Regions from separate parts of the Bacillus sp. M5A3_1b genome, predicted to be linked through region 3. Evidence: predicted binding sites of a transcription regulator. Region 3 holds the regulator's gene; each other region holds the start of a gene.
What was found. Region 3 encodes Rex, which represses fermentation and respiration genes when NADH is low (regulators of the CRP and FNR family bind a similar motif). Its sites were predicted from a motif close to TTGTGAAATATTTCACAA; they were not measured.
Positions count from the first base shown of each region.

Region 1: ACLBWW_RS08490 (formate/nitrite transporter family protein) is a predicted target of Rex. The motif match lies at 6,477-6,494, and genes of this name have one in related genera.
Region 2: pflB (formate C-acetyltransferase) is a predicted target of Rex. The motif match lies at 1,865-1,882, and genes of this name have one in related genera.
Region 4: hcp (hydroxylamine reductase) is a predicted target of Rex. The motif match lies at 2,673-2,690, and genes of this name have one in related genera.

Region 1 covers NZ_JBKEZY010000002.1:431,565-439,862, reverse strand. The annotation lists gene ACLBWW_RS08525 (sensor histidine kinase) at 1-399, shown strand, start outside; gene ACLBWW_RS08520 (FadR/GntR family transcriptional regulator) at 627-1,316, shown strand; gene ACLBWW_RS08515 ((Fe-S)-binding protein) at 1,485-2,204, shown strand; gene ACLBWW_RS08510 (LutB/LldF family L-lactate oxidation iron-sulfur protein) at 2,221-3,642, shown strand; gene ACLBWW_RS08505 (LutC/YkgG family protein) at 3,642-4,352, shown strand; gene ACLBWW_RS08500 (prepilin peptidase) at 4,465-5,187, shown strand; gene ACLBWW_RS08495 (cyclic-phosphate processing receiver domain-containing protein) at 5,202-5,513, shown strand; gene ACLBWW_RS08490 (formate/nitrite transporter family protein) at 5,541-6,392, opposite strand; gene ACLBWW_RS08485 (TerC family protein) at 6,594-7,388, opposite strand; yybP-ykoY riboswitch at 7,479-7,644, opposite strand; gene ACLBWW_RS08480 (TrkH family potassium uptake protein) at 7,683-8,298, opposite strand, start outside.
Region 2 covers NZ_JBKEZY010000015.1:27,282-35,579, forward strand. The annotation lists gene pflB (formate C-acetyltransferase) at 1-1,754, opposite strand, end outside; gene ACLBWW_RS26490 (glycosyltransferase family 2 protein) at 2,094-3,641, opposite strand; gene ACLBWW_RS26495 (NAD-dependent epimerase/dehydratase family protein) at 3,634-4,599, opposite strand; gene ACLBWW_RS26500 (nucleotide sugar dehydrogenase) at 4,596-5,837, opposite strand; gene ACLBWW_RS26505 (glycosyltransferase family 2 protein) at 5,830-7,374, opposite strand; gene ACLBWW_RS26510 (hypothetical protein) at 7,388-7,582, opposite strand; gene ACLBWW_RS26515 (hypothetical protein) at 7,599-8,000, opposite strand; gene ACLBWW_RS26520 (hypothetical protein) at 8,168-8,298, opposite strand, start outside.
Region 3 covers NZ_JBKEZY010000020.1:15,095-23,392, forward strand. The annotation lists gene ACLBWW_RS28010 (ATP-binding protein) at 1-689, opposite strand, end outside; partial or broken gene ACLBWW_RS28015 (DNA cytosine methyltransferase) at 898-1,514, shown strand; gene ACLBWW_RS28020 (hypothetical protein) at 1,528-1,767, shown strand; partial or broken gene ACLBWW_RS28025 (hypothetical protein) at 1,780-1,923, shown strand; gene ACLBWW_RS28030 (HNH endonuclease) at 1,973-3,016, shown strand; gene groL (chaperonin GroEL) at 3,578-5,212, opposite strand; gene groES (co-chaperone GroES) at 5,251-5,535, opposite strand; gene ACLBWW_RS28045 (CPBP family intramembrane glutamic endopeptidase) at 5,937-6,686, shown strand; gene ACLBWW_RS28050 (YdiK family protein) at 6,683-6,877, shown strand; gene ACLBWW_RS28055 (redox-sensing transcriptional repressor Rex) at 6,904-7,533, opposite strand; gene ACLBWW_RS28060 (ABC-F family ATP-binding cassette domain-containing protein) at 7,721-8,298, shown strand, end outside.
Region 4 covers NZ_JBKEZY010000008.1:18,362-26,659, forward strand. The annotation lists gene ACLBWW_RS21375 (PadR family transcriptional regulator) at 1-117, opposite strand, end outside; gene ACLBWW_RS21380 (bleomycin resistance protein) at 619-1,050, opposite strand; gene hcp (hydroxylamine reductase) at 1,322-2,608, opposite strand; gene bla2 (BcII family subclass B1 metallo-beta-lactamase) at 3,353-4,126, opposite strand; gene ACLBWW_RS21395 (glycoside hydrolase family 25 protein) at 4,264-5,001, opposite strand; gene ACLBWW_RS21400 (MazG nucleotide pyrophosphohydrolase domain-containing protein) at 5,036-5,317, opposite strand; gene ACLBWW_RS21405 (DUF3784 domain-containing protein) at 5,429-5,719, shown strand; gene ACLBWW_RS21410 (hypothetical protein) at 5,749-6,030, opposite strand; gene ACLBWW_RS21415 (hypothetical protein) at 6,163-6,357, shown strand; gene ACLBWW_RS21420 (serine hydrolase domain-containing protein) at 6,460-7,497, shown strand; gene ACLBWW_RS21425 (hypothetical protein) at 7,534-7,782, opposite strand.

The DNA of each region.
Region 1 (8,298 bases), on a different contig from region 3:
ATTCGTATTTCAACAAATTTAAATCCAGAAATCATTGTAATGATTGATGAGGATCGTATGCAACAAGTGCTTCATAACGTGTTAGATAATGCGATACGGTATACAAATCAAAATGGGGATATTGTGATAACACTCAGGCAGATAGATGATTACTGTGAATTAAACATAAAAGATACAGGAATCGGTATTGAAACAGAGCATTTAGAAAATCTTGGTGAACGTTTTTACCGCGTTGATAAAGCGAGAAGTCGTCAACATGGTGGAACAGGTTTAGGCCTTGCCATTGTCAGACAAATTGTTCATATACATGATGGACAGTGGCGAATTGAAAGTGAAAAAGGGCATGGAACGACGGTTAGTATTAAATTGAAAATACAAGTTGAAGAAAGCATGTTCTAACGTGAAGGACATGCTTTTCTTCATGAGTGCAATGAATAGAGGAATAAATATAAATTAATATCAAATAAATATTAAAAATTTGACGATTTTATGAACAAAACATTTGTACTTCTTACCAATTCGTTCTAAAATAGTTATGATGCAAAGTTCTTATAAATCGTTTCAATTGTTGTTTGGAAGATACTGAGGTGATTTAACTGGAGTACAAATCTATTAAACCGAAAAAGATTTACGAAGAAGTATCTGAAGCTATTTTAACAATGATTAAAAATGGTACGTTAAAACCTGGTGACAAACTACTTCCTGTACATCAATTAGCTGAGCAGTTTCAAGTGGGTAGATCTGCTGTTCGTGAAGCGCTAAGTGCGCTAAGAGCAATGGGCTTAATTGAGATGAAACAAGGAGAAGGTACATATGTGAAGAATTTCGATTCTTCTTCATTAACAAAATCATTAAACAATAAATTATTAATGAAGAAAGAAGATATTTTAAACTTATTAGAAGTACGAAAGGTGCTTGAAGTGGGGGCAGTTCGAGCAGCTGCGGCAAAACGTACGGAAGATAATTTGCAAAATATGAAGCATTGGTTAGATGAAATGGTAAAGAGCATTGGAGATGAAAAGGCTGGCGAAAAAGCAGATTTTCAGTTCCATATGGGAATTGCGGAGTCTTCGCATAACAACATTTTGCTTGAACTCATGAATCACGTTTCAGAGATGATTGCTGAAACGATTGGTGAATCAAGACGCATTATTTTATATGGTGAACAAACAACATCAGAACGACTTATAGAAGAGCATCAAGTTATATATGATGCAGTGTTAAAGCAAGATGTAGAATTAGCGCAGCAAGCAATGCTAGATCATTTAACAAATGTAGAACATATTGTCACAGGTAAAAACGATATAAATTCGTAATTTAATCTTTTAAAAATCAAATTTTTTGATAAAATAGAGAAAGATTAAGTAAGCGTTTTCTTTAGAAGAGGGAGAGGATAGGCCATGGTTGAGCCTACTTCTTCTTTCCTTAGTCATCTGATGACCATATGTTTGTTGGTGGAGTTGTAAAAAGGGGGAGTAATAATTATGAAAGTTACTTTATTTGTTACTTGTTTAGTCGATATGTTTGAAACAAACGTCGGCAAAGCAACAGTTGAAGTGTTGGAGCGTTTAGGTTGTGAAATTGAATTTCCAGAAGCACAAGTTTGTTGTGGTCAGCCTGCTTATAATAGCGGCCATGTAGAAGCAGCAAAGGAAGCGATGAAACATATGATTGAAACTTTCGAAGATGCAGAATATATCGTTACACCATCTGGTTCTTGTGCGACAATGTTTCATGAGTATCCGCATGTTTTTAAAGATGATCCGAAGTGGGCTAAACGTGCACAAAAGGTTGCTGATAAAACATATGAATTTACACAATTTATTGTAGATGTTTTAAAAGTGACAGATGTTGGTGCAAGCTTACCAGGGATAGCTACTATTCATAAATCTTGTCATATGACACGCCTGCTTGGAGTAAAAGAGGCACCAGGAATTTTATTATCAAACGTAAAAGGATTAACTGTGAGAGAACTGCCAAACGAACAAAATTGTTGTGGGTTTGGGGGAACGTTTTCAGTGAAGATGACTCCAATTTCTGAGCAAATGGTAGATGAGAAGGTAGATAGTGCAATGGAAACAGGTGCTGATTATTTAATCGGTGCAGATTGTGGGTGTTTGTTAAACATTGGCGGACGTATTGAGCGTTTAGGAAAAGAAATAAAAGTAATGCATATTGCTGAGGTACTAAATAGTCGCTCATGAAGGGGGAACATAAGCTATGTCTATGAAAATCAGTGAGAAAAAATTTAATGATCGCGTTGGCGATGGAATTCAAGATTCTTTTATGCGCGGAGCAGTATCTTCTGCGCAAACGCGCTTATATACGAATCGCTTAAAAGCAGCGGAAGAATTAGGAAACTGGGAAGAGTGGCGTGAACTAGGTGAACAAATTCGCCAACATACGTTAGAAAATCTTGATTATTACTTAATGCAGTTAAGTGAAAATGTATCAAAAAGAGGCGGACATGTGTACTTTGCGAAAACGAAAGAGGAAGCAGCAAAGTATATTCAAGACGTTGCAAAAAAGAAACAAGCGAAGAAAGTTGTAAAATCAAAATCAATGGTAACTGAAGAAATTAGTATGAATCATGCCCTTGAAGAGATTGGTTGTGAAGTGTTAGAAAGTGACTTAGGAGAGTATATCTTGCAAGTAGATAACGATCCACCTTCACATATTATTGCGCCCGCACTTCATAAAAACAGAACGCAAATTCGTGATGTATTTAAAGAGAAGCTTGGCTATGAAAATTCTGATGATCCATATGAAATGACAAAGTTTGTTCGTAAACAACTTCGTGAGAAATTTATGGATGCAGAAATTGGTGTGACAGGTTGTAACTTTGCAGTTGCAAATACTGGCTCTCTTTGTTTAGTAACGAATGAAGGTAATGCCGATCTTGTTATGTCGATTCCGAAAACTCAAATTGCAGTAATGGGTATGGAACGTATGGTTCCGACAATGGAAGAATTAGATGTTTTAGTTGGTTTACTATGTCGTAGTGCAGTAGGGCAAAAATTAACAAGTTATGTAACTGTAGCGGGACCAATCCAAGAAGAGGAAGTAGATGGACCAGAAGAATTCCACTTAGTTGTTGTTGATAATGGCCGCTCTCAAATTCTTGGGTCTGAATTCCGTTCAGTATTGCAATGTATTCGTTGTGCTGCTTGTGTTAACGTATGTCCTGTATATCGTCACGTTGGTGGACATTCGTATGGTTCTATATACTCAGGACCAATCGGTGCGGTATTAACACCACTTTTAGGTGGATACGATGATTACAAAGAGCTTCCATATGCCTCTAGTTTATGCGGAGCGTGTACAGAAGCTTGTCCAGTAAAAATACCATTGCATGATTTATTATTAAAACATCGTCAAGTAATTGTTGAGCAAGAAGGACGTGCACCACTTGCAGAAAAATTAGCAATGAAAATGTTTAGTATGGGTGCATCTTCAGCAGCTTTATATAAAATGGGATCAAAAATGGCGCCAGCAGCAATGAGTCCATTTACATCGGGCAACCGTGTATCAAAAGGTGTTGGGCCACTTAAAAACTGGACAGATATTCGTGAATTCCCGGCTCCAAGTAAAGAACGATTCCGTGATTGGTATAAAGATCATAAGAAAGGCGGGGACAAATAATGACAGGATTAATTCAAAACCGTGAGTCCTTTCTAGATAATATTGCAAAAGAACTTGGACGTGAGCGGAAAACGGAAGGCGTAAAGCGTCCAGCATGGAAAAGTAATGTGAATGTAGAAACGCTAAAAGATTATTCAAAAGAAGAATTGTTAGAAGTATTTAAAAATCAATGTACAAACATTCATACAACTGTAGTGGAAACGACAAACGACCGTTTACGTGAAGATATTCAAAAAGTAATCGTGGAAAACGGCGGGGGACCTATTATGTTATCGGCAGACGAACGTTTTGATTCTTATGGATTGACTTCTTTATTTAAAGAAGAGCTTCCAAACCAAAATGTTGAAGTAAATGTATGGGATCCTGAGAAAAAAGAAGAGAATATGCGTATCGCAGAAAGAGCGAATATTGGAATCGCATTTAGTGATTATACTTTAGCTGAATCTGGTACGATTGTTGTACAAAGTCATAAAGGCCAAGGTCGTTCTTTACACTTTTTACCGACTGTATACTTTGCTATTATTCCACGTGAAACACTTGTGCCTCGTATTACACAAGCAGTTCAGGATATGAACACACGTGTAGAAAATGGCGAGGCAGTGGCATCTTGTATTAACTTTATTACAGGACCTAGTAACTCGGCAGATATTGAAATGAATCTTGTTGTCGGAGTACACGGACCATTAAAAGCAGTATATTTCATCGTATAAAAGAGGGGAAAGCAGGCCAGAAAATGGCCTGCTTTTTTAATAGAATAGAAATAATATGGAGTAGAATTTCTCTCCTTTTTTTGCTATGTTCTTCTGGAAAGGAGAGGAAGGGATGTTCACTTATTTATATGCATTGTTAGTGGGGATGGTGTTTGGTTCTTTTTTTATGTTAATTGCGATGAGAGTACCACTTGGTGAGTCTATCATTATCCCGCGTTCACATTGTCATTATTGTAAGTATGTGCTAAAGCCAAAAGAATTGATTCCAATCATTTCTTTTTGTATACAAAGAGGACGTTGTACGAATTGTAAGAGGAAAATGTCAATTTTGTACGTAGTATTTGAACTTGTAACAGGAATGATGTTTCTTCTTACTGTATATATGATTGGGGTGGAACGGGAGCTTATCATCATTTTATCGCTTTTTTCTCTCCTTCTTATTATTTCAGTTACAGATTACATATATATGTTAATCCCCAATCGTATTTTAGTTTGGTTTGCCTGTTTACTCATTTTAGAATGTGTTTTTGTGCCGTTAGTGACTTGGACAGATAGTATAGTTGGTAGTGGCGTTATATTCATTTTGTTATATTGCATGCAAAAGATATATCCAGAAGGGCTTGGTGGAGGAGATATAAAATTACTTTCGTTACTTGGATTTATAGTGGGACTGAAAGGGATTTTTATGATCTTATTTTTAGCATCTTGCTTTAGTCTTTGTTTCTTTGGAGTTGGTATAGTATTAAAACGTATGAAAATGAGGAGCCAAATTCCGTTCGGTCCTTTTATTAGCCTTGGGGCAATATGTTATATGTTGTTCACGTATACAAAATAGAGAGAGGATAGAACATGAATGTATATATGGATGATCAAAGAAGTTGTCCGTACGGGTATGTGCCCGCCACTACAGTAGAATGTGCCTTGCAAATGGTTCGGGATTATGATGTGAATATTCTTTCCCTTGATTTTAATATGGGATGGGGGAAAAGAAATGGATTAGATTTTGTAGAGGCTTTTTGTAAAGAGGGTTTATATGTAAATGAAATTCACCTTCATACGAATGATGTCATCGGTATGCACAAGATGAAACAGAGAATTAATAAGGGAAAGGAAGAAGGCGAAATTAATCCGCACCTTGTTGTTAAATATGTGGGGAGCTAAAAACTCCAAAGTTTTACTTTGGAGTTTTTAATGTTTCATATGTGCTTGTAACGGAATGATTTCTTCTTGTTGAGCCGCTACTAATTCAGTTTCTTCTTGTTTCACGTCAGGTACTTTCTTTGTTAAGTAATGGTATACCATGCCGACAAAGACGGACCCGCCAATAATGTTACCGATTGTAACTGGAATTAAGTTATGAATAGCACCTGCAAAAGAAATTGTCTCCGGATGCGGTGAAACTAAAGATAGAGCAAACAGTGATAAGTTTGCAATGCTATGCTCGTAACCAGATAAGAAGAATGTGAAAACGAGTAGCATCATCATCATAATTTTTGCTGTATCACCTTTAACTTGAGAAGGTAAGAAACACGCAAGACATACAAGCCAGTTACATAAAATTGCTTTAAAGAATAATTGCATTGTAGGTGTATTCATTTTTCCTTCTACTACTTTATTCATGAAATGGCCGTGATCAATTGCTTCGAAAATTCCAGTTGCATAAAATAGTAAGGCAAAGAATAAAGCGCCAGCTAAATTCCCTGCATAACAAGCGACCCAGTTACGAAGTGTATCAGAAATCGTTGTTTCTTTTCTTAAAGTTGCTACAGTAAAGTACATTGTGTTTCCAGTAAACAATTCAGCACCGCCATATATAATAAGTACGAGGGCAATTCCGAAAAACATAGAAGCAGCTAAATAAGTTGCCGGTGAATCTGCAATGTGAAAAAAATTACCTAATTTAAAACATAGTACAATAATAAAACCGATATAAATACCCGCAAGTGCGGCACGAATGAAATATTGCATCGGGTTTGTATCTAGCATTTGTTTTTTGCTCTTAGCCAGTTTGACAACATAATCTATTCCTTGCTCTAGCATGAGTAATACGCTCCTTTAGTACATCATCTATAAATACTCCTTATATGAATAAAGTACATGGAATTGTTCTTAGTTTCAATAAGTTTGTGCAATGTTTCACAAAAAGGACATACATACATTAAGAAAACGCTTACAAATGGTAGTATAATAGAATTTTTTCTGGACATTGAGAGGGGAAGGGAAAAAGAAAAAGCGCTGTAATTACAGCGCTTTTTCGTCTAAATTCTTTTCTACTTTTACTTCTACTTCTTTCGAGAAGAACCAACCGCCAACTGCGATTCCGACTAATATAATCCAGAATGTAAGCTTCCATAGTGTAGATTCTGGGAATGAATGCGGAATTACATTTAATGCAGGGTGTGCTAATGTATAAACTGCTAGTTTCACACCAACCCAACCTACAATTAAGAATGCTGCAGTTTCAAGTCCTGGTTTACGTTTTAAGATTTGTACGAAAGCAGTTGCTGCAAATCTCATGATGATTAACCCGATAAGTCCACCTACAAAGATAACAACGAATTGCCCAGTATCAAGACTACCAATTGTACCTAATCCTGTTTTTGGTAAAGTCATTGCTAACGCAACTGCAGCTAAAATTGAATCAACTGCGAAGGCGATATCAGCAACCTCAACTTTAAATACAGTCCACCAAAAGTTCTCTTGTTTTTTCTTTGCTTCTTTTTCTTCTGTTTCTTCATCCGTATTCTTTTTAACATACGTTTTAAATAAGTGATTACCAGCTATAAACATAAGGTAAATGGCACCGATTGCTTGCACTTGCCATACGTCGACTAAGAACGAGATCATAAATAACGATCCGAATCGGAAAACAAATGCCCCCGCTAATCCGTAAAATAATGCTTTCTTTCGTTTTTCTTCTGGTAAATGTTTTACCATAATTGCAAGAACGAGAGCGTTATCAGCCGCTAAAATCCCCTCTAGTGCAATTAGGATGAGTAATACCCAACCATACTCCAATAATAATGATACATCCATGTACATTCTCCTCTCATTTCTATAAGTACTAAATAAGTGAAGAATTTCCCCACTATTTAGTTTCCCCATACTCCTGCCTATTAACTTTGGAAGAATTTGGAAATTAATACAAAAAAGACCTCTGCCGTTAATAGGCAAAGGTCTTGCTAGACATATGTAATGAAAATGCCAACAAAGCCGGAAGAACTAAGTTCTACGTAATGACGACTTTGTTTCCAAGAAATATTCTTGGACGCTACTCCCCTTTGGAGATATGCTATTGTACTCTCATTATATGGATAATGTATACGGTTGTCAACCTGTTAAAATATCTTCATTCGGATATTTTATTTTTCGGTTCTTTTTACGTGCAAATGAAAAAGCCAATGTTAAAGGTCCCATTTTCCCAAAAAACATCATAAAGATGATAATAGCTTTTCCGATCATAGTTAAGTGTGGTGTGAAATTCATACTGAGACCGACAGTCCCAAATGCTGAAAATACTTCGAAAGCACTTATCAATAGAGGAACTCGCTCAGTAATACTTAAAATTAAAATAGCAAAAAAGATAAATGAAATGGAAATAATAGTGATGGTCAATGCTTTGACAATGAGAGTATCTTTAATAGATTTTTTAAAAACGACAATATCATCTTGTTCTTGTAAAAATTTAAATACCCCAAAAAACATGATTAAAAATGTTGTTAACTTAATTCCACCGCCGGTTGAAGCACTACCAGCGCCAATAAACATAAGGAGCATCATTAATAGTAGGGAAGGCTTTGATAATGCAGAAATATCAACTGTATTAAACCCGGCAGTACGAGTTGAAACCGCCTGGAAATAAGCGGCCATTCCTTCTTCAAATGGGGTAAATCCTCTCATAGAAAGGGAATTGTGGAACTCGAATATAAAAATAAAAACAGTCGCA
Region 2 (8,298 bases), on a different contig from region 3:
TTACGAAGTTTATTCATAAATGTTTTTACAAGATTTACAGCGATTTCATCTACACGGTCATCATTGTTACCGTATTTAGGGAAATCTCCTTCGATTTCAAAGTCAACTGCAATACCGTTTTCATCACGAATTGGTTTTACTTTTGCGTATTTAATTGCACTTAAAGAGTCTGCTACTACTGATAGACCCGCGATACCTGTTGCCATTGTACGAAGAACATTTGTATCATGAAGTGCCATTTCAATACGTTCGTAGCTATATTTATCATGCATGTAATGAATAACATTTAATGTGTTTAAATATAGACCTGCTAACCATTCCATTGTCATATCAAACTTACGCATAACTTCTTCATAATCTAATACTTCAGAAGTAATCGGTGCGTACTCAGGACCAACTTGTGCTTTAGATTTTTCATCTTTACCACCGTTAATCGCATATAGTAATGCTTTTGCTAAGTTTGCACGTGCGCCGAAGAACTGCATTTGTTTACCAATTCTCATTGCAGATACACAACAAGCAATTCCGTAGTCATCGCCGTATTCAGCACGCATAATGTCATCATTTTCATATTGAATTGCTGATGTTTTAATAGACATTTTCGCACAGTAGTTTTTAAAGTTCTGCGGTAATTGTTTAGACCAAAGAACTGTTAAGTTTGGTTCTGGAGCTGGTCCTAAATTATCTAATGTATGCAAGAAACGGAATGAGTTCTTTGTTACTAATGGACGACCATCTAATGCCATACCACCAATAGACTCAGTTACCCAAGTTGGGTCACCAGAGAATAATTCATTATAATCAGGTGTTCTTGCAAATTTCACAAGACGTAATTTCATAATGAAGTGATCCACAATTTCTTGTACTTCTTCTTCTGTTAAAGTACCATTTGCTAAATCTCTTTCAATATAAATATCTAAGAATGTAGAAGTACGTCCAAGACTCATTGCAGCTCCATTTTGCTCTTTAATCGCTGCAAGATATGCGAAGTATAACCATTGGAATGCTTCTTGTGTGTTTGTTGCTGGCTTAGAAATATCAAAGCCATGAGAAGCAGCCATTTGTTTTAACTCTTGAAGTGCACGCATTTGCTCAGATAACTCTTCGCGTAAACGCATTGTATCTTCGCTCATTACACCGCCAGTTAAATTCAAATCAACTTTTTTCGCTTCAATTAAATGATCAATACCATATAATGCTACGCGTCGGTAGTCACCGATAATACGTCCACGTCCGTATGCATCTGGAAGACCAGTAATTACACCTGATTTACGTGCATTTCTCATTTCTGGTGTATAAGCATCGAATACACCTTGGTTATGAGTTTTTCTCCAATCTCTAAAAATACGACTAAGCTCTTTATCCATTTCGTATCCATAAGATTCACAAGCTTGTTCCGCCATACGAATACCACCATATGGTTGTAAAGAACGTTTAAATGGTTTTTCAGTTTGGAAACCGACTACTTTTTCAATATCTTTATTTAAATATCCTGGTTCATGTGATGTAATAGAAGAAACAATTTTTGTATCCATATCAAGAACGCCACCATTTTCACGTTCTTTCGTTGTTAAATCCATTACTTGATCCCAAAGTTGTTTCGTTGCTTCAGTTGCTCCCGCTAAGAAAGATTCGTCCCCTTCGAAAACGTTTACATTATTTAAAATGAAATCGCGAACATCAATCTCTGCTTTCCATTTTTCACCTTTAAAGTTTTCCCATGCGTTTTTAACATTTTCTAATACTTGAGTCATCCTAATCTCCTCCATTTTTGATTAGTACAGGACTAAGATTTTTTATATAACAGCTTACACACTTAGAATACTACTTTTTTGCTAAAGTGAACGAAATAGTTGTGACATGTTTGTGAAATGTTGAGCAAACTACTATATGCATAGTGTTAACTTCACTTGAAAGTCTTTATAATTAACCCTTTCCTTAATTGTATTTTTTTGGTATCCTTATATACGAGTCCTATTTTGTAATATAAGAACAATACCCATTGTAGAGCTGTAATACTCTTATCTCCTAATCTGTTATAGTTTTTATAACAGAACAAAAAAGTGTACATATGTTGTACACTTTTTTTGTTACTACTCTAAAACATCTCTTTTTCTATTCCCATCATAGAATCCACCACGGCTACCTTCTAATACAATTAATTGCTCTAATCCTTCTATATGATCACCTATAATTCGCAAGACAGCTGGAGGATGACCTATTTTTGCAAAATGTTCACTGGGACGAATGCGGTTCATCTTATCGACCTCTACACGACTTACACACGCAATTTCGAATCCTGAAAGAATAGCTTTCACTTGCGCTACGCAAGGTGACAATAAAGACCTATACCCAATTGATTTCAAACACTTCTGGCTAAACGCATTAGGTACAGCGATAAGAGATCCTACTCCTAAATCTTTTCTATCACAAGCTAAATTTAATGCATATTTAAATGCAGTTACAAGATGAAGCGGTACTCTTAAATCTAAATAATGATTTAGATCATTTAATGCGACATCCATTCCATCTGCAATAGCTTTTGTAAATGGATATAGCTCACTAGCTGGAATAACAAAATCACCGTCTATAAATAATACAATTTCTCCTTTGGCGAAATAAGTCCCAAGCGAACGTCCCACATCGTTGCCAAGTGCTTCTTTATATACAATTGTTGTTGCTCCCTTGTCTTTTGCAATCGTTGCTGTTTGATCAGACGAACCATTTACAACAACGATAATTTCAAAAGGTTCAATTTTGCGAAGCTCTTCTATAACATTTCCAATTGTTTTCTCTTCATCTTGTACAGGAATAATGACCGATAATTGTTTTCCTTTATACAACTTAGATGTAACGCCCCATCCTTGATAAAAATCTTCGAAACTTAAAGTATGATAGACACACTCTCTTTTCCTATTTCCATCATAATACCCTCCGCGCTCATCAGTGCCTACTATTCGCTCCGCTACAGCTTCTATATGATCACCTATCATCCGTTTTTCAGATTGAGAAAGACCCGTGCCATACGCAGCATGCTCGGCCGGCCGAAATTTATTTGGCGTAATAACGTCAATTGCACAATGACGACTAATTCTCCATTTGCTTTGTACTAGGCGTAAATGAGCGACAATAGGATTAACGAAACATTCATATCCAATGCTTTGAACAACCTCTTTCGTCAACGCATGCGGTACAGCTAATAAAGAATCAATCTTTAATTCTTCGCGCTCTAATATTGCATTTAATATTTGGCGCCATACGGTAATAGAATGCGGTTTTTGTTTCTTTAAAAATAATGCGTCCAAATTATTTAAAACGATGTCGGCCTGATCATGTAAAATCGGATTCAGGAATAATTGTAATTTTGAAGTTTGAATAGCAAAATCTCCATCTATAAATAGTAATACATCACCTATCGCGTGTTTTGCGCCAATCGCGCGGCCAACATCGTTCCCTAGTAGCTCTGTATGCTTGATTACTTTACACCCTAAACGATCAGCAACCTCTTCTGTACCATCGTTACAACCGTTTGCTACTACAATAATCTCTATTGGATTTAATCCTTTTGCCGATTGGATAACATCTGAAATCGTTTCAGCTTCATTACATACAGGTATAATGACCGATAGTGACTTAGCCATTATTTTCTTCACGGAACCACTTAATAGTTTCTTTCAATCCTTCTTCCCACGTTACCTTTGCTTGAAACTGAACAAGTTCTCTTAATTTCGCAACATCTGGTCTTCTATTTGGAATTTCTTCAAAGCCATGTGGATATACCTCTTCAAAAGGAACTTGAATAATCTTTGAAGAGGATTTCGTTAGATTTTTAATTACTTCTGCTACTTCTTTTATACTCTTTTCATTCTCAGAACCTATGTTAATAATTTCACCATTTACCTTTTCATCCATTGCTCTAATCGTTGCCTCTACCGCATCACTTACATACGTAAAGCAACGTGTCTGCTCTCCATCTCCATATACGAGAATGTCTTCCCCTTGCAAAGCCGCACTAATAAATCGTGGGATTACCCCTGCATACGGACCATCTTTCGCTCTTGGACCATAAATATTAAAATAACGAACAATCGTTACCGGTAAACCTTCTAATGCGTATCCTAAACATAATGTTTCTTCTAATGTTTTACACACTGCATAACTCCAGCGTATTTTAGAAGTTGCCCCGTATAATCGATCTCCCTCTTCAGAGAAGGGTGGCTTTGCCTTACCATATACTTCTGAAGTAGAAGCAAAGACCACTTTCTTCTTTTCTTTTAGCGCTGCTTGTAAAATATTTCTCGTTCCATCAAAATTTGTTTCAATAAGCTCTATACTCTTTTCCATTGTCGTTTTCACGCCTAAAATTGCTGCTAAATGAAACACTACATCATGTTGGTTTACTAATTCATAAATAGAATTTTTATCTAAAACACTTATTGGAATAACTCGAATTTCTTTCATTAGCTCATCATGATATTTATTTTTCCCTTTATAGAAGTTATCAACGATCGTAACTCCATAGCCTCTTTTCACCAGCTCTTCAGCTAAATGTGAACCAATAAATCCTGCTCCACCTGTAATTAAACATTTCTTACTCATACACTCACCTTCTTTATAATTCCACGTGTATCTATTACTCGCTTCATTCCTTTAAAAAGCTTCCAATCGATATTAGAGTGATCAGTTAAAATTAAAATACAACCCGCTTGTTTAACCACTTGTTCATCCAAAGAAACAGATTGGTACACCTTATCTTCAAACTTTGCAGAAGAAATATATGGATCGTGATATTCGATTTCATATCCTTCTTTTATTAACAATTCAATAACTGGTAAAGCCGGTGATTCTCTCAAATCATTTACATCTTTCTTATACGCAATTCCTACAATTAAAACTGATGCAGGTGATTGCACCATGCCTTTTACTTTCCGGACTATTTTCTCTGGCATTTCCTCATTAATCACATGTGCAGCCTCAATTAATTTACTAATTTCCCCATTCCTTTTTATTCTCCATTGGAAATATAAAGGATCTACTGGAATACAATGTCCTCCTATTCCTGGTCCTGGCCAATATGGGGTAAATCCAAACGGTTTTGTAGATGCGGCTTCAAGCGCCTCATAAAAATCAATTCCTAAACTTTCACATAGTGTGTTTAACTCATTTACTAATGAAATATTGACTAGGCGCTGAATATTTTCAAACAACTTACACATTTCCGCTACTTTCGGAGAACTAACTGGAACAACGACATCAAATGTAGTGCTATATAACTCCTGTACTTTTTGTTTACACTTTTCTGTTTGTCCACTAATAACTTTTGGAATCGTTTGAACGGAATAGTGACTATTAGCCGGATCAATTCTCTCAGGGGAATATCCGATATAAAAATCTTCTCCTACCTTTTGACCTGCTTGAGAAATAATCGGAATAATAACTTCCTCGAGTGTACCTGGATATGTGGAGCTTTCAAAAATGAAGGTTTGTCCTTTTTGAAGGTTTTGTTGTATATAATGTGAGGCTGAAATGAGGGCACTTAAGTCTGGTTCTCTTTGTTCATTAATTGGAGTCGGGACAGTGACAATAACATAATCACTATTTTGAAAATCAGCAATGCCTTGATCCGGTTTGTTCACTATTAATTTTTTTTTCATCAATAAACTTTGTAACTCTTTAGAAGAAACATCCGGAATATAACTTTCTCCTTTTATAATTGATTCTATTTTTCTAATATCTTTATCTAACCCAAGTACTGTATGCCCTCTCTCTGCAAAATGGACTGCTAAAGGAAGGCCAACATACCCTAAGCCAATAATAGCTACTTTACTACTATTCATTTGTATTCTCTTCTTCCCTTCTCAAGTGTTGAATGATATCTCTATCTCTATCTCCATCCGTAAAGCCACCGCGTTCATCTGTACATTGTAATAAATACGCAATCGCCTCAATTTGATCCCCGAAAATACGATCAAATGCTGAAATACGCCCATTTACAAATTCATGTTGCTCTGGACGTACTCGATTTGTTTTTATAACATCTACTAACTCTACTGCTGTAATAGAGAATCCTTCTAAAATAGCTTTCACCTGAGCTACTGGAGGAATCATAAGAGAATCATAACCAATTTTCTCTATTACTTTTTTATGCATAGCGTGTGGTACTGCTGTTAATGAGTTATTCCATAAATCTGGTCGCTTCGCTATCAAATTCACAAAATATTTTCCCATGCTAATTGGATCTGCTGGATGAAACATATCTAATAAACACTGTAAATCATTTAATGCCACATCACTTCCATCTTCAATAGCACGCAAAAATAGAATTAAATTTGTTGCTGGAATAACAAAATCACTATCAACAAATAAACAAATATCTGCCGTAGCATACATGGCCCCTATCGCCCGTGCTACATTATGCCCAAGCACTTCCTCCAACTCAACAACAATAACATTCTCTAGCTTTACTTGTTTAATGGTCTTTACGGCAGCTCCATTCACAACAACTATAATTTCATCTACACCTACTTTTTTCACTTCTTGTATAACAGACCTTATAGTTGTTTTCTCTTCTGATACTGGGATAATGGCACTATATTTCGCTTTTTTCTTTTGTAATAAAACTGGTTTATACTTTCCTACAAACTCCCTATCTTTATTGCCCTCTGAAAAACCACCGCGATTACCGTATGTTTCGATTACGTATTGTAAAGCTCGCAAATGATCACCCATAATACGACTAGTCGCTTTCGGATAAGGAGAGCCAGGTGATGTGCCCGTATGGACAGGACGAACTTTATTTGTGTAAATGACATCAACTGAAGCCATATCAGAAATATCTACTCCTCTAGACATCGCCATCGCTTGAAATAGTGCTGGATCCGCTAAATTCCACCACCCTAGTTCTTCAATCACTTCACGACTTATCGCATGTGGTATCGCAATTAAAGATCCTACAACAAATTCTTTTTTGTTCAAATAACGGTTTAACATATATTTTCCAACCGTCGTATAATGCGGTCTCATCTTCAAATAAACTGACCATGTTAAATTATTTAAAACAATCTCATGTCCTTGCTGTATTCCTTTAATAAAATTGTATAATTCTTCACTTTTCATGACGATATCGCCATCTAAAAATAAAACAATTTCACCTTTTGCTTCTCTAGCACCAATTGCCCTTCCCACATCATTACCAAGAGAATATCTATAATAAATCACACGGCAATTATGCTGTAACGCTATTTCTTTCGTACCATCTGTCGATCCATTATCTACTATGATAATTTCATATGGTTCCAACTTCCTTACTTCTACTAAAACTTTTGATAAAGTACTTGCTTCATTATGCACTGGAATCACAACTGACACTCTCATACTTGTATCACGCTTACCCTTCCAAGCGAACATAAGCAATAATCGGAATACGTACAACTACATCTTCTGGTGGTCCATAAGAAGGAGAAGTACGAACAATTACTGCCCCATCCGTCACAGATAAAAGAACGCCTGCAATGATTTCTACAGCTGTCACAACTTGCACTAGTTCACCAACATGGTTACGTAATTCATCAGTAAATAACATATATAACTCTCCTTTCTTACACTTCTTTAATTGATATAATACTTGTAAATGGTAATAAAACTTCTGTTCCTATTCCTTCTTGCAATGTTAAGAAATCATCACCAACTGCTACAATCACACCCGTTAACTGTCCAACTGTCACAGTAATTTCTACGTTTTTACCCAAATATTGCTCTGCAATTTCTTTAAAAGGTGATGTATTACATTCTTTTAAAATGTTACAAATAATAGATTGGAATCTACTTGATTCAATAACTTCTTCCGTAGCTTGCTTAGAGTTTCTTTGAATAAATCTCGCGAAGTTTTGTGAAAATAAAAGTCTCTCCACAGCAGGCAATAACTTATTATCTAAAAAATAATCTAATTGTCTATTAAACAATCTCGATAGCTTTTTCCAATACTTACCGAACAAACACATACACTTCTCCTCCTATTATTTTTAAAGTATAAAAACACATCCATACATCTTAATGTATACAAAGCAGGCTTTTTTTGTGATAGGTAAGGCATACATTTTTCAAAGAAACCATCTTTTCTAGTCACACAAAAAAGATAGATGGTATCCCATCTATCTTTATGTATATTTTAATTTTTAATTGTAACAATGGCAGCTGCACTATAATAAACCGCTCGTGGTAATTCTGCCTGTTCACTTATAGAAGCTGTAACAAGTGAACCACCACTTGCCGAGAAATACTTAACAGCTTCTAAAGGAA
Region 3 (8,298 bases):
GTAGCCCGATTAGACAACATATATGGATCAATTGGTTCAACTTTTCTATTATTGAAAAAAAGTTCGAAATATTGTTTGGATAATTTATTCTCTAAGAATCTATGAAAAACAAGCGACATGTGTTTATCTGCGAAATTTAACTTTTCATTGAACTCTCTATCAAATTCATTAGGAGATTCCGAAATTCTATCTATTTTTTCCCAAAGAACCACTGTTCCTGAATTATAGTTTTCTAAGTCAGATGTAAATCTAAGATTAGCTATTTGTTCTTCTGTATATCTTATCAGAGACCAATTTTCTGTTTTGTGAATATGGTCTAAATCCCAACACGCAGCTGAAAGTTTTCCTCGTTGTTTTGAGATTACGGTCAGTTTCCTACATTGCGACATAGAAGCCATTTTCAAACCTAAACCGAATCGTCCTAAATCAGTTGCTCCTCGTTCAACTAAAGAACTGCTACTTCCATATCGCATTGCTTTTTCAAGTTCAATATTTCCCATTCCGATTCCGTTATCAATTACAGCGACATAGGGAATATCCGAATTTGAAAATTTTACGTCCACGCGCTTTGCAAGATTACTGATTGAATTGTCAATAATATCTGCCATTGCCGTTTCAAAAGAGTATCCAATTGAACGTGTCGACTCCACTAAATTTGGTGCACAAGGAGTTAAAATTAAATCTTCCATTACATTACCATCCCGTTTATATCCATTTTTTATAAAAGCATATTTTCGAATAAGCTTACACTTGTAAGTTTCACCTTTTTTTTTAGTATACTATGAACAAGTAAAATATTGTAATTGTAAGGGGGAAATTCGAGTTAAATTTATGAAAAAACAAAAACCAACAGTCATTGACATGTTCTGTGGTTGTGGAGGTCTATCTCAAGGTTTCATGGAGGCTGGCTTTGAAGTACCTCTAGGTGTCGATAACAATGAGGATGCATTAACAAGCTTTACAGCGAATCACGGTAAAACAATTGCAATAGGCGGGTATTTATTCCAATGCTCCACAATTCCCCAAACGGCTAGTTTGACTGAAGGTAAACAAATCGATTTGTTTATTGGGGGCCTCCTTGCCAAGGCTTCTCATTGACAAGGGAACGCGCAGAAGATGATGAACGAAACACTCTATTTCAGGCTATGGTAAATGCAGCTGCATTCTTCCAGCCTAAGGTACTTGTTTTAGAAAATGTCCCTGGACTCGCTACTTTATATAATAGTAAAACTCGTGAAGCTATTATATAAAGTAGCGAATTAGGTTATACAGTAAATGATCAAATTCTATATGCACCAGATTATGACGTACCTCAAATTCGAAAACGTTTGTTTTTCGTCGGTCTTTTAAATGAAGAAGAATTCGAGTTTTCTAAACCTATTTTAACTCCAGATAAATATATTACATATGGAGATGTTATCAGTGATTTACATGACTTCACAATTAACCTTGGAACAGAAGTAAGCAAATATCATTGCCCTCCAAAAAGTCAATATCAAAAAAAAGATGCGTAAAAATTCTACTCAATTGTTTAATCATGTTGGTACAAAGCATTCTGATCTTGTTATTGATGTAATCTCACAAGTTCCCAAAGGAGGAAATCATAAAGATTTACCTTCTGGTGTAGGCGATAGTCATAAATTTAATGAGGCTTGGACACGTTATCATCGTAATAAACCTTCAAAGACAATTGATACTGGGCATCGAAATTACTTTCATTATGAGTTTAATCGCGTACCTATTTTACGTGAAAATACTAGGTTATAATCGTTTCCTGATGACTTCCGCCTTTTCGGAAACAAAACTCCACAATATATACAAGTTGGAAATGCTGTTCCTCCTTTATTTACTCAAAAGCTTGCATCTGCACTATTAGAATTTAGAAGTATCCAACCAAAAACTCCCCCTGTTACTCGGCAATAGAGGTAATTTTTGTTATAATTAATTTAATATTTACAACGGGGGGTATTTTATGACTTATTTAGTTAAACGTTTACAGCATCAAGAACTTGGTAGTATTAATGGTCCCAATGACACACCTTCTAGAGGGCGTTATCTACTTATGTCCAAAGACTCAGATTTTTCATCACATTTTCCATTCCTTTCACAAACAATTTTAAACGACTACAGAATACTTACTTTAATCCCTTTGTATAGAGAACGTTTTGAACGAAATTATTGTACATTCGTTTATAATAACGATAGATATCATGGGGGGGGCAATGGTGGGCGACCAAGAGACGAATACCGACTGTATTCGAATCGATTCCTAGAAGGTAATCAATGGTTATTCCGAAGAGACGATATTATTGTGTTAAAGCCTCAGATTTTACAACTTAATGATAACGGAGAAATAGTTGACGAAACTGTCTATTTTGCATATTTGGAAAATGATCATAATAGCGATTTATACAATCGATTAAGTAACGTAATAGATAATTCCCCAATTAGAGGGAATTATGCCGTTTTACATGAAGATATTCAAATTATAGAAGAAGGAATTTTAGAAATAATGCAGACTAGACCTGATTACATTAATGGAAATGAAGTTAATGAACCTGGTCTGATACAAGTATCAACTGATATCGTAACTCGTAACAATATTAGTCAAACTAATATTGATTCATTATTTTCAAATCAAGTAATGTTCCGAGATTTTGTTTCTGTCGGATATGAAAACTCTTGTGCCATAACCAGAAAAGTAATCACTTGTGGCGCCTTCAATAACTTACAAGCTGCTCATATTTACCCTCGTAGCCATGGAGGTAGTTTTAACCCTAATAACGGGATTCTAATGAATAGAGATTTACATTGGGCATTTGATACAGGATGCTTTACAATTAATGATAATTATACTATTCGAGTTCATCCACATGTAGAGAGTGAAATGCTACAGGCCTTAAATGGTCAAAGTATTTTTGTTCCTGCACAGGAATTTTTCAGGCCTTCGATTGATAATTTGCATTATCATCAACAAAATATATTTGGGGGTTTTTTAGATAGAGGGAGAATATGATTTCTTTATAATGATGATACTGAAAACATTTTGTATAACACAAAGATTTCTAACCATTAAGTGTTCCTTCCTAAATAAAAAAATAAACCCGAACTCGTAAATGAGTTCAGGTTTATTTTAGTCTTAATAACATTCTTGAAAATTGTACTTTCAATACTTATTTTTTTCTTTGAGCCAACTCTTATACAGCTTGATCTATATTCCCCATTTTTTATGGTATGTCATTCTTCTGCTATCTTAAAGGTTTTAAAACAGGTTCATACGTATTCGAAACCTTTACCTTCTCTTCCAAATATTGATAAGTCGCTTTGAATTTTCATGCCAAATATCAATATTATTCTTTTGTTTTAAATTCCCTCCGGCAATTCTGCCAATGGCATTCCGGTATTTAATGAAAGAAGAGGCCTCCCAACAGTTTAGCAAACTGATAAAAGACCTTCTCCTATAGTTAGCGTTTCTGTCATAGATTGCCCTGTTTTTTATAAAACGAGGACAAATTAGAGGACATGAAAAGCATATTATCATTTTAAACGTTGATATAACAAGGTTTTAAAACCCTTATTACATCATTCCGCCCATACCGCCCATGCCCATGCCGCCCATGTCAGGCATTGCTGGTGCATTTGGTTCTGGCTTGTCAGCAACTACAGCTTCAGTCGTTAAGAACATAGCTGCAACAGATGCTGCGTTTTGAAGTGCAGAACGAGTTACTTTAGCTGGATCTACGATACCAGTTTCAAGCATGTTAACCCACTCGCCAGTAGCTGCGTTGAAACCAACGCCTACTTTTTCGCCTTTTAGACGCTCTACAACTACAGATCCTTCTAGACCAGCGTTGATTGCGATTTGACGAACTGGCTCTTCTAGTGCGCGAAGTACGATGTTGATACCTGTTGCTTCGTCGCCTTCAGCTACGATAGAAGCTACTTTCGTGTATACGTTCATAAGTGAAGTACCACCACCTGCAACGATACCTTCTTCTACTGCTGCACGAGTTGAGTTAAGTGCATCTTCAATGCGAAGTTTGCGCTCTTTTAACTCAGTTTCAGTTGCTGCACCTACTTTAATTACTGCTACGCCACCTGCAAGTTTTGCAAGACGCTCTTGTAATTTTTCACGATCGAATTCAGAAGTAGTTTCTTCTAATTGCGCGCGGATTTGACCGATGCGAGCTTCGATTTGTTGTGAATTTCCGATACCTTCAACTACAGTTGTGTTTTCTTTCGTTACAACAACTTTACCAGCGCGTCCTAAAGATTCAATTGTAGCAGATTTTAAGTCACGACCTAATTCTTCAGTGATTACTTCGCCACCAGTTAAGATTGCGATATCTTCTAGCATTGCTTTACGACGGTCACCAAATCCAGGAGCTTTAACAGCTACTACATTGAATGTACCACGAAGTTTGTTCACTACTAATGTAGCTAAAGCTTCGCCTTCTACGTCTTCAGCGATGATAAGAAGTGGTTTACCTTGTTGTACCACTTGCTCTAATACTGGTAAGATTTCTTGGATGTTAGAAATCTTCTTATCAGTAATTAAGATGTATGGGTTATCAAGAACTGCTTCCATTTTGTCAGAATCAGTAATCATGTAAGGAGATGCATATCCACGATCAAATTGCATACCTTCTACTACGTCTAATTCTGTTGTAAATCCTTTAGATTCTTCTAAAGTAATAACGCCGTCGTTACCAACGCGCTCCATTGCTTCAGCGATTAATTGACCTACTTCTTCGTCAGCTGCAGAAATAGCAGCTACTTGTGCGATAGAAGATTTGCCTTCGATTGGTTTAGAAATCTCTTTTAATTCTGCAATTGCAGCAGTAACAGCTTTTTCGATACCTTTACGAAGACCCATTGGGTTCGCACCAGCTGTTACGTTTTTAAGACCTTCACGAATCATAGCTTGTGCTAATACAGTTGCAGTTGTTGTTCCGTCACCAGCTACATCATTTGTTTTGCTAGCAACTTCTGCTACTAATTTTGCACCCATATTTTCGAATGCATCTTCTAATTCAATTTCTTTTGCGATTGTTACACCATCATTTGTAATAAGTGGTGAACCGAATTTTTTCTCAAGTACAACGTTACGACCTTTTGGTCCAAGCGTTACTTTTACTGCGTTTGCAAGAGTGTCGACACCGCGAAGCATCGAACGACGTGCTTCTTCACTAAATTTAATATCTTTTGCCATAATAATTGACCCCCTTGAGTTTTTTAAGATTTATATAATTAACCGATAACTGCTAAAATGTCACTTTCACGTAAAATCAAGTAGTCAGTACCTTCGTATTTTACTTCAGTACCTGCATATTTTGAGAAGATGATAAGATCACCTGCTGCTACCTCTAAAGCAACACGCTCACCATTTTCAAGCACTCGACCAGTACCTACTGCAATAACTTTACCCTCTTGTGGTTTTTCTTTTGCAGTGTCTGGTAATACAATACCACTTGCTGTTTTTTCTTCCGCTTGAACAAGCTCAATTACAACGCGATCACCTAATGGCTTTAGCATGAACAATAACCTCCTCATTTTGTTATGTAAATTTTATTTATTAGCACTCAAGTCACTCGAGTGCTAACACACTTATAATAATAAATAATCTCAATTTCTTTTGCAAGTAAAAAAATCATAATTTTTTCGCAAATTAAGCTATACACTTTTCTATATAGAGTCCCTCTTCTTCTACCTTTACTATATGAATCGTTGTTTCCACTAATCGTATGTTACAATATGAAAGGACACCCTAAATTGTTTTCGCTATACACACAACTTTCTCCTGTCTTCTATTATAATTTCAAATAAGGATTTACGAAAAAAACATAATTTAAGCGAGGTTTATATCGTAGGTAGCATATTTACATGTTATCCTACCTTATCTCATACACTAGAGTTAGAAAGGATGGTTAAACCATTTGAAAAAACAATATTGGTGGGTTATCGTTACATACATTTTAATGCAGTTATCATCCATTGCTGGATTACCACTTCTGCTGAAAACTGGACTTTATGATAACAGGGGATTTTCTAGAGAAGAGAAATTTCAACTCATAACTGGCCACTGGGCAATCATTAGCTTCTTTATTGCATTATGTATCGTACTTTGGTTACTTAGAACAGATATTCGTGACAGACGTTTAGATACAATGCGCTCTACTGTTCCAGCTACGATTGGTTGGATTTTTATCGGGTTCTTCCTAGCATTTTTCTCACAAAGTATTGCCGGTATGATAGAAATGCGTGTATTAGGAATTAAACCTGGATCAGAAAATACAGCAAGACTTATGGATATCGCAAGAACGACACCTTGGTTCCTTATCGTTATCTCTATAATAGGACCTATTTTGGAAGAAATCGTATTTAGAAAAATTTTATTTGGTACACTTTATAAGAAGTTTAACTTCTTTATTGCTGCTATCATTAGTTCTCTTGTATTCGCAGCAATTCATTTTGATTTCACTCACTTATTGGTATACACTTCCATGGGACTCGTATTCGCCTTTTTATATGTAAAAACGAAGCGTATTATCGTCCCTATCGCAGCTCATGTTGCAATGAATACATTAGTTGCAGTTGCTCAAGTTTTAATGAGCAATGAACAAATTCAAGAAATGATTAAAGAAGCTGAAAAAATGCAAGGCTTTATCGGAGGATTTTTAGTATGAGGAACTCACCATTGTTCATGGCTGCATTGTACTTCCTTCTAGGATGTATCTTTACACGCTTCGCCATTACGAACGTAACAGATACAATCTGGAATATGTGGACAATACTATTTGCAGTTATGGCAACAATTGATTTTAATTTGGCACTTCGCCTTATATTAGTTAAATTCGCAAAGAAAAAACAACAATAAAACGCAGAGGTCGCTTCCTCTGCGTTTTATTGTGGATAATTCTTTAAAAAGTAAACAAGTGTTTGTAACTCTACCGCTAAATCAATATGGTGAATTCTTATATTATCTGACACATTTAAGCGCGCTGGTGTGAAATTTAAAATACCATGCACGTTCGTTTCTGCCAATCTATCTGCTACAGATTGTGCTACTGTAGCGGGTACTGTTAATATTGCCACTTGTATATCAGTTGATAAACGTTCTTCTAATTCATCTAAATGATATACAGGAATGCCCCCGATTTCTGTCCCGACTTTCTCTTCACTAACATCAAACGCCATTTCAATTTTTGTATTATTGTTTTTCGTGAAATTATAATGTAAGAAAGCGGTCCCTAAATTACCTACTCCAATAAGTGCTACACGTGTTATATCATCTTGGTCGAGTGTTTCACGGAAAAATGATAATAAATAATTTACGTTATATCCATAACCTTTTTTCCCTAACGCTCCAAAATATGAAAAATCTCTTCGAATCGTTGCGGAATCAACTTTTACCGCTTCACTCAATTCGGCTGATGAAACACGTTGCTTACCAGAAAGAGATAAGTTTTGGATAAATCGATAGTATAGAGGCAATCGTTTGGCAGTGGCCTGTGGAATTTTTTGCTGCTCCATATAACCTCTCCTCTCTTCCTATCTTTATTCATATACTTGAATCAAATACAGAAGTTTAGCACTCATGAATTTCCCTGTATAATAAAGAGAAGAAGTATTCTCTCTTTATTTTAAACTATACACTATTTTTAGTATGATTGAGAAATATAAACATGGCAAAGTTAAGAAATTATTTGAGGTGAAAACATTGATTTTATTACAAGTAAACGCGCTTACGAAATTATACGGTGCCGAAACGATTCTTGCAAACATAAAATTGGAAGTTCAAACGAAAGATCGTATCGCATTAGTCGGACGAAATGGGGCCGGAAAATCTACACTATTAAAAATAATAGCTGGTGAGCTATCTCATGATGGTGGCGAAATTATAAAACCAAAAGATGTCTCAATCGGATATTTAGCTCAAAATACCGGGTTAGAAACGTCTTTAACAATTTGGGATGAAATGTTAACCGTCTTTACACACTTGCAGCAAATGGAGACAAAACTTCGAAGGCTAGAGCAAGAAATGGGAAAAGAAGAAAACTTTTCAAACGAGGCTACATATGAAAGATTATTAGCTGATTATGACCAATTGCAATTAGATTATAAAGATCAAGGTGGATATCAATATGAAGCAGATATTCGCTCGATTTTAAGTGGTCTTGGCTTCCCAGTTGAAACGCACCAGACGACGATTTCTACATTAAGCGGTGGACAAAAAACACGATTAGCTCTCGGTAAATTATTATTAACGAAACCAGACCTACTTATTTTGGACGAGCC
Region 4 (8,298 bases), on a different contig from region 3:
AAACCCAAGATCATTCAGGTGGCGGGTAATCTCATAGCCATACGTTTCACGGCGACTAATGATTTCCAGCACACACCCTTCCAGTGAACCTTTCAGCATTTCAGTTAAATTTTCCATGTCCTGATCCTCCTTTACCCCCTATTCTGTCTGACTTATATTCAGTATCACAGAGTACTAAGGCGAATTTTTACTGAATAGATTTTGAGTAAAAACATACTATTCAGTATTACTTATTACAACTACATTGTATGACTTAGTAGTGATGAATGTCAACAGATTTTCAAAACTTTTCTAAAATCCGCTATTACCTATTGTTTACTAAAAATATTTCGAGAAACAACACTACTCTGTATCACCTATTACAACTGCATTGTATGACTTAGTAGTTGTAAATGTCAACTCGATTTTTATATTTTTCTAAAATCAACTATTACCTATTAGATGTTCAGTGACAATAAAGTTGGTTAATTTTAGTCTAAAAAATGTAATAACCACCTACTAAATTTAATTGTTATAGCCTGTAATTTATAAAAATCATAAAATTGGTCAATTCTTCTTCATCTAATGCCCCTTATTGAAAAAAGTAGCTTGCTCCATTTACTAAATTTTCATCCTGTCTTACATAGCTGAATCTGCCTCAACATCTTTTTCACCTAAATTTTGAACAAATCTTAATAGATAACCATCAGGGTCCATAATTAAAAATTCTTTTTGTCCCTTTAATTTAGTATGAGCTCTATACCAATTCTCTTGAATATCAAATTTAATTGGATACTCGTTCTTTTTCAAACTATCATATAGTGGATCAATATCATTTATAATAATTTGAAAATTAATTCCTCTTCCGTAGGGATAAGATAACTCTCCAGTACTCCAATGACCATTTACTTCTTCAATCATAATCTGGCATTCATTTAAAGACAGTAAAGCAAACTTATCCTCTGGTCTTTGATATTCAATTTTAAACAGGAGAATTTCCGAATAGAAATTTAAACTTTGCTCCATATCTGAGACTGATAGCTCTGGTATTAATGCATTGAGTTTGTGCAAAAATGCTTCCCCCTTTGCTTAAGTTATTGATTATTATATTATAACACTTACTATAAATACTTCTTCCATTAAACTACTTCATTAGTCCTATAAGAAGTAAACAACTTTATTATCTCTACACATTAGAGACAGCCAATTTTCTTTTTGAAGAAATTTCACCACATACCTATCCCGCCAAGAAAAGAAAATACCCCAAAACAAATATTCTACATTTTTGTTTTGGAGCGCTATAGGTTAGCTCTTCTTCTTAATAAGACAGATCATCCTTTTGTTACGATAACATTATATCCATATCTTCCGCTGCAGTTGTAATTAGTTTTAAACCGAATGTTTCTTGTAATACATCAAGCACGCCAGGTGAAATAAATTCAGGCGCCTTTGGACCGATGCGGATATCTTGAATACCGAGACTAAATAGTCCAAGTAAAATGGCAACCGCTTTTTGTTCAAACCATGATAGGACAATACTAACTGGCAGTTCGTTCACTTCGCATTGAAAAGCATCTGCTAAAGCGGCTGCTATTTTCACTGTTGAAATTGAATTATTGCATTGCCCTAAGTCAATGTAACGCGGAATCTTTGTACCAGGTACAACACCGTAATCCACATCATTAAAGCGGAATTTCCCGCAAGAAGTCGTTAAAATAACTGTTTCTGGTGGAAGTGACGTTGCTAATTCACGATAATATTCTCCGCCTTTTCCTGGTGCATCACAACCTGCGATGACAAAGAAACGCTTAATCTTTCCTTCTTTTACTGCCTCAATAATTTCAGGAGCTAATGATAATACTGTATTATGATGGAACCCTGTTACTAACTGTTCATCCGACTCCATATGTACTTCTGGAAGTTCTAGCGCTTTTTGAATCAATGGTGCAAAATCATCATTTTCAATTTTTTGTACACCTTCTAAACCTGCAATATCATGTGAAAAGAATCGATCAGAGTACGCCCCTTTAATTGGCATAACACAGTTCGTTGTCGCTAATATAGCACCTGTAAATTTTTCAAAAAGACGTCGTTGATCATACCATGCCTTACCGATGTTTCCTTTTAAATGTTTATATTTTTTCAGCTGCGGATAACCGTGTGCTGGTAACATTTCAGAATGCGTATAAATATTAATTTCTTTTCCTTCTGTTTGTTTTAATAATTCTTCTAACGCAAATAAATTATGACCAGTAACTACAATTGCTTTACCTTCTACATGGTTTTGTGTAATTTGAACGGGCTCTGGAACACCAAAGTGATTCGTATGCGCCTCATCTAACAACTCCATTACTCGTAAAGCCGATTTCCCTACTTTCATAGCCATATCAATATGTTCTTGTTCATTAAAGTTGGAATTTGTTAATGTCATATACAGCGCTTCTTGCGTCGTAGCATCTACAAATGCATCAGTATACCCTAGCTGAGCAGCATGCGTACGATACGCAGCAATTCCTTTTAGCCCAAACACAATCGTATCTTGTAAACTTGCAATTGTTTCATTTTTACCGCAAACACCCTTCACTTTACATCCACCTGTTGGCGTTTGTTCACATTGATAACAAAACATGATCATCCCACCCTCTCCCAATCATTCCTTACAAATCAAGCATAATACCCATTAGGAAAAAAGGATGTGATATCAATCACAATACTAAGTATAAATGTGTGACAGTTCATATTGTTGACATAATATTTTTATTGACACCAAAAAACATTACATAATCATATTGTTCAGGTTTTCAAATATCTAAACTATTGCTGAATCACATAGTTAACTTTCTAGTTTATAGTACGAAAGAACAATTTCGTACTATAAATCTCTTAAGCAAACAGAAATAGACATATAAAAACGCTATTCTTTCTTTTTATTATGCAACAGAAAGAATAGCTTCTTTTCATTTTGAAGAACTATCAATTTTTTGATTAAATATTTTATGAAAAATCACTTTATTTACAATACATTTACACTATCTTAACATTACTTACATTATTTATATGATATATTTATATAGAAACTACTTAAGAAATTTCATGTACATTGTTATCTTTATAATCTCTGATCTGATTGATAAGAGATTATGTTATATTTTCATACCAGGGGTGAATGAGGATGACTGAAACTTTAAAAACACTTATAATGCTCGATATTACTTATGTTGTTATAGCAATTATGACGGTACTGGTATTTGTATACTTGGAATTAAAATCTCAGTAACGTATGCAGGCATAATTGATGGCTTCGCATTTAAATATAGCTAGAAGAAAGCGAGGAGAAAATTGTTTCTCCTCGCTTTTATATTTCCACAGTTTCTTATTTCAACAAATCCAATGTATGTAAAAGCAATCCTTTGTCCCCTACTTCCCCATGACCAGGCACTACTGAATTGATGTTTCCATATCGCTTCAGCACATTCTCAATCGATGCGGACCATTCATTTACATAGGCATCAGCAACGTTCCCTAAATCTTTAGCTTCCGCAGATTTCACTAAACAGCCTCCAGCTAAAATGTTGTATTGTGGTAACCATACGACGATATTATCTTCTGTATGTCCTTTCCCTGGGTAAAATGTTTCTACTTTCATATTTCCAAACTTCAAATTCGTAATCGTTTGTAAATCTCCAAGTGGTTCTTCATATCCACTTTTCTTTGCTAGTTCTGCAGTCAATGCCGTACTATGCGCTTTAATGCCTCTTTCTTTCAATGTTTTAATTCCGCCAATACGATCAGCGTGTGCATGTGTAATAATGACATCTGTTACGCGCTTCTTAAATTTCTTTTCTACCATCTCTATTAATTCCTTCGTTAACTTATCATCCCAAGAAGAATCGACAAGTACTAATCCTTTAGAAGTAGTAAGAACTAGCCCGTTCGAAGGAACTGCTTCTCCGTTAAAATAACCTAACTCCGTATGAACCCATACATTTTTGTTTAACTGAGAAATTGAAATAGTTCCTGCCTCATTTTTTATTACTTTTTGCTCTAGCTTTTGTTCCGCTTGTACAGAAGAAACTGTACTAACAAATTGAGTTATTCCTAGTAAACTAACACATACCCCTAATTTTAATAATGTATTCTTTTTCATTTTCTCCACCCTTTCTTTCAAACGAAATAGTTATTACTTATAATAGACAATTCATCTTATATGTTTGTTCCATCTTTACTTGCATATTTTATGTAAGTAACAAAAAAAAGCGTACAAAATTTTGTACGCTTTAAAACTTAACCTTTTATTCCATAATTCTCAAACTCTTCCTCGTTACCATAAAATACATTCAAATCAATATACTTCTCTTTTCCATTATAACCATTTAATCTCCCGCGGTTCGTGTATTGCCAAAACGTCCATTTTCTCTCGTCAGATAAACTCGGTTTTGTAAAGACACTACGAATCCATATATCACATTGGAGATACGCATTCTTTATATATAAATCATATGCCTCTTGAGTTGCATACAATATTACTTTCTTACCGTAATGTTTTTCTAGCATTTCAATCATGACCGACAACTCTTTCGCAACATCTTCACGCTTAGGTGGATTATCTTTTTTATCAGCATAAAATTCAACATCAATTACGGGTGGCAATGCTTGTTTATATTTTGGAACAGTTTGTATATATTGCTCTGCTTGTGTTTCACCCTTACTCTCAAAACTAAAAAAATGATACGCTCCGACGCGCATGCTTGTCTTATTCGCATTCGCCCAATTTTTCAAAAAGTATTTATCCACAAACGAGCTTCCTTCAGTAGCCTTTATAAACGCAAACTTCATATTTTGCTTTTCCAACTCTCTCCAATCTATATCCCCTTGATATGACGCAACATCTACACCTTTTATTTCATACTTATCCGCACTTATTTGATTCGGAATAAATATGCCGTGAAAAACTAAGTAAGCGACAACACTCATTACACTAATTAAGGTAAAGACTCCTCCTATAATAAGCTTCTTTTTCATTCGTATCCCCCATCTTTACACATTAATATTCCACTTACCATTCACGTTTTTTATTAATCCTCATTTTTTCTTCAAATGCCTTCTCTAAATCAATTTCTAACTTATTTGCTAAGTCACATACATTCCAAATGACATCAAACATTTCTAAACCAATCTCTCTTTTCGAATCTTGTATTTTATCACGCTTTAATATAACTTCCGCTAATTCACCTAATTCCGCCATCGCATACATCGTACGCTCTTCAATTGTTGTATCTTGAAATCCTTTTTCTTTACTGAAATTTGATACATATCTCTGGAATTCCACAATATTCATACTTAATCTTCCTTCATGATAAATACTCTGTTTTCTATTACACTTATATTTTGTTAAATTATAACATTCATACTATAATTTATTTATAACCCTTTAACGGAGGTGTTTTCAATGACCCTCTTCGCTTCCCCATCATTATTCATACTAGCAATTATTTCATTTGCACTAGCCTATTTCATCGGAGTTAAACAATACACTTGGCTCTTATCAGGATTCAATGAACGCCGTGTGCCAGATAAAGGTAAGTTATCAAAAATAGTTGGTCTTTATAATTTAACTGCCGGTGCTATTGCCACAATTGGTAGTGTCTTCACTACTCCTAATGTCAAAATCTTATTTCCTATCATTATAATTGGCCACGTTATAATCGCTGCTTATGTAAATACACGCATGGTGCATTGAAAAAAGATCACCCAAATGGATGATCTTTTTTATAATTTATCAACATATTGCTTCGCTTCTAGTAAAGAAAACCCAAAAGCCTCTCTTACTCTCTTAACTGCTGTAACTGTTTTTCCTTCTTCCATAAGCTGACGCAGCTCTTTATTAATTTCAGGTTCTCTATCTATAATTCCCATTTCTTTCGTAATTAGCTGTAATCTATCTTCCATCCTCTTTAAACGTGCATCCGTTTTCTTTTCGATTTTATTTAATTTTTCAGCAATATAAATAAACCCAAAGACCGCTATCGGTATGATCATCCAAAATTCCATGAATATCCCCCCTATTAGCTTTCATTTGTTTTATTCCACTATCTTATGTAAATTTTACCACGAAACACATTTAATGTATAATAGTAATATACAACAATGTTGATAAAACCTTTTATTTTAGGGGGACACTTTATGAAAAGATTTTTAAATACGTTACTACAATTTGTAGTCCTTTCAATTGCACTACATGTATTATTTGATATCGTTGGCTGGCTTGTTTTCAATGCGCCAATTCAAAACAAACAAATTATTATTTCCTTACTAACAACTTCATGGCTTATGTACATGTACCGAGATAAATTTTTTAAAACATTCACTTCGAATTAACTAAAAAAACTTCATCGATAAAAGATGAAGTTTTTTCTTTTTCTCTCTATTTACTACTGTATAATAGAACTAACATTCTGTCTTTTTAAGAAAGGAGTCACTATGAACTTAAAAAGTAACAATATATACGAAAAAATGAACCAATATTCCGTTGCAGGTTTAAGCCTTGCCGTTATACGTGATGGTACACTAGACAAAGTCGCTGCTTTCGGAACACTTGAATCTGGAACAACTAGAACGGTCACTACGAATTCTATATTCAACTCTTGTTCAATTAGTAAATTCATGACTACAATGCTCGTACTCACGTTATCAGATCAAGAAATGATATATTTAGATGAAGACGTAAATGATAGACTCACCTCTTGGAACATACCTATCAACCTATTTACCTCACAGAAAAAAGTCACCCTCCGAAATTTATTAAGTCACCAATCTGGAATTATTGATCCTCCTAATAGTTTTGAGAATTATACACTTGCACAAGGGCGACCAAAAATGGCTGAACTACTTGTTGGTAAAACATCATATTGCTCCGTACCTATTGAAGTAACTTATAAACCAGAAAGTGAATTTCACTACTCTGATGCAAACTTTTGTATTATCGAATTACTACTTGAAAATATAACTGGAAAACCATTTAACCTTTTACTTGAAGAATATATCTTTCAGCCACTGCAACTGAAAAATAGTATGCTATTCCCTCCTGAAGATATAAGTAAAATAGAGGCCTTTGCTTGTGGACATAATAAGGATGGGATTGTCACAGATGAAAAATATCCATTTTATCCATTCGCAGCTGCTTCAGGTATTTGGACAACACCAACAGACTTATCAGCTTTAGTTATCGAAATCATTCATTCCTTACAAGGAAAGGGCAAACTAAAACTTTCTCAAAAATTAATACAAGATATGCTTTCTCCTCAAGGTTGCTCAAAATGGACTGGATTAGGTATCTTTCTAAATGATTCTAACGAAGACTTACAAATGCATTCACTTGGATGGGGCGTGGGATTTCAATGCATGCTGATATGCTATCCATACCGAGGTAATGGTGCTGTTATTATGACGAACACTGACGTAGGCGTTCATCAAATGGAAGGGATTATTGGTGATGTCTTAAAAACGTTATCCTTATAATATAAGTAAAGAAGCTGTTCCTTCCAGCTTCTTTACTTATATTACATTTTTCGCAACAATTTTTATATGTTCTGGTGCGATAATCTCCGTTATACTTTCTTGGAAATCTTCCTGCAACATTTCTTCAATATGTTCTAGCTGCACTTCAACATGTGTGCATTCTAAATTATGTATATTTAAAAGTGCATAATGATCTTTTTTCTTAATTACTAAATATTGATTCTCCTCTGTTACAAGTATAGAACCTAATCGTACTCCTAGTAGGCGTTGATCATCAAACTTCACAACCATTCCCCCTTACTTTATATGTAATAAAATAACATTTTATGTAATCTATTCTTTATAAACTATATCATAATTTATTAAAATATAAAGTGAAACTTTAATCAGTGGGGGTTTTGTTCATCCCCCACTGATTATTAGTTGAACCAATCGGGCTTTTACGGGCAGTTGATCCCCACCTAACTTCTTTGCTTTCGCTGGATTTTGAGGTAGGAGTCTTACTGCCCGTTAATGCGGGATAAATATCATATTTCCTTTTACTAAAAACCCCCTATTCTTTTATATATTTCGATACAAAAAACTTTCTCAACATAAAATTAGAATTTTCAGTTTTTATTCTTATAAAAATCTATTATAATAAAGTTAATAAATGTTTGACCTCTCCTAATTCATGTACATATGGATGATCAGTAGTCGCTGCTACTGATCTATTTTTTTGCTCCATATTTCCACGAGTAGTTCATTATTTTATTCGCCAAGCCATTAACTCACCAGGTCAATCTAATAAAGGCTTAGTAG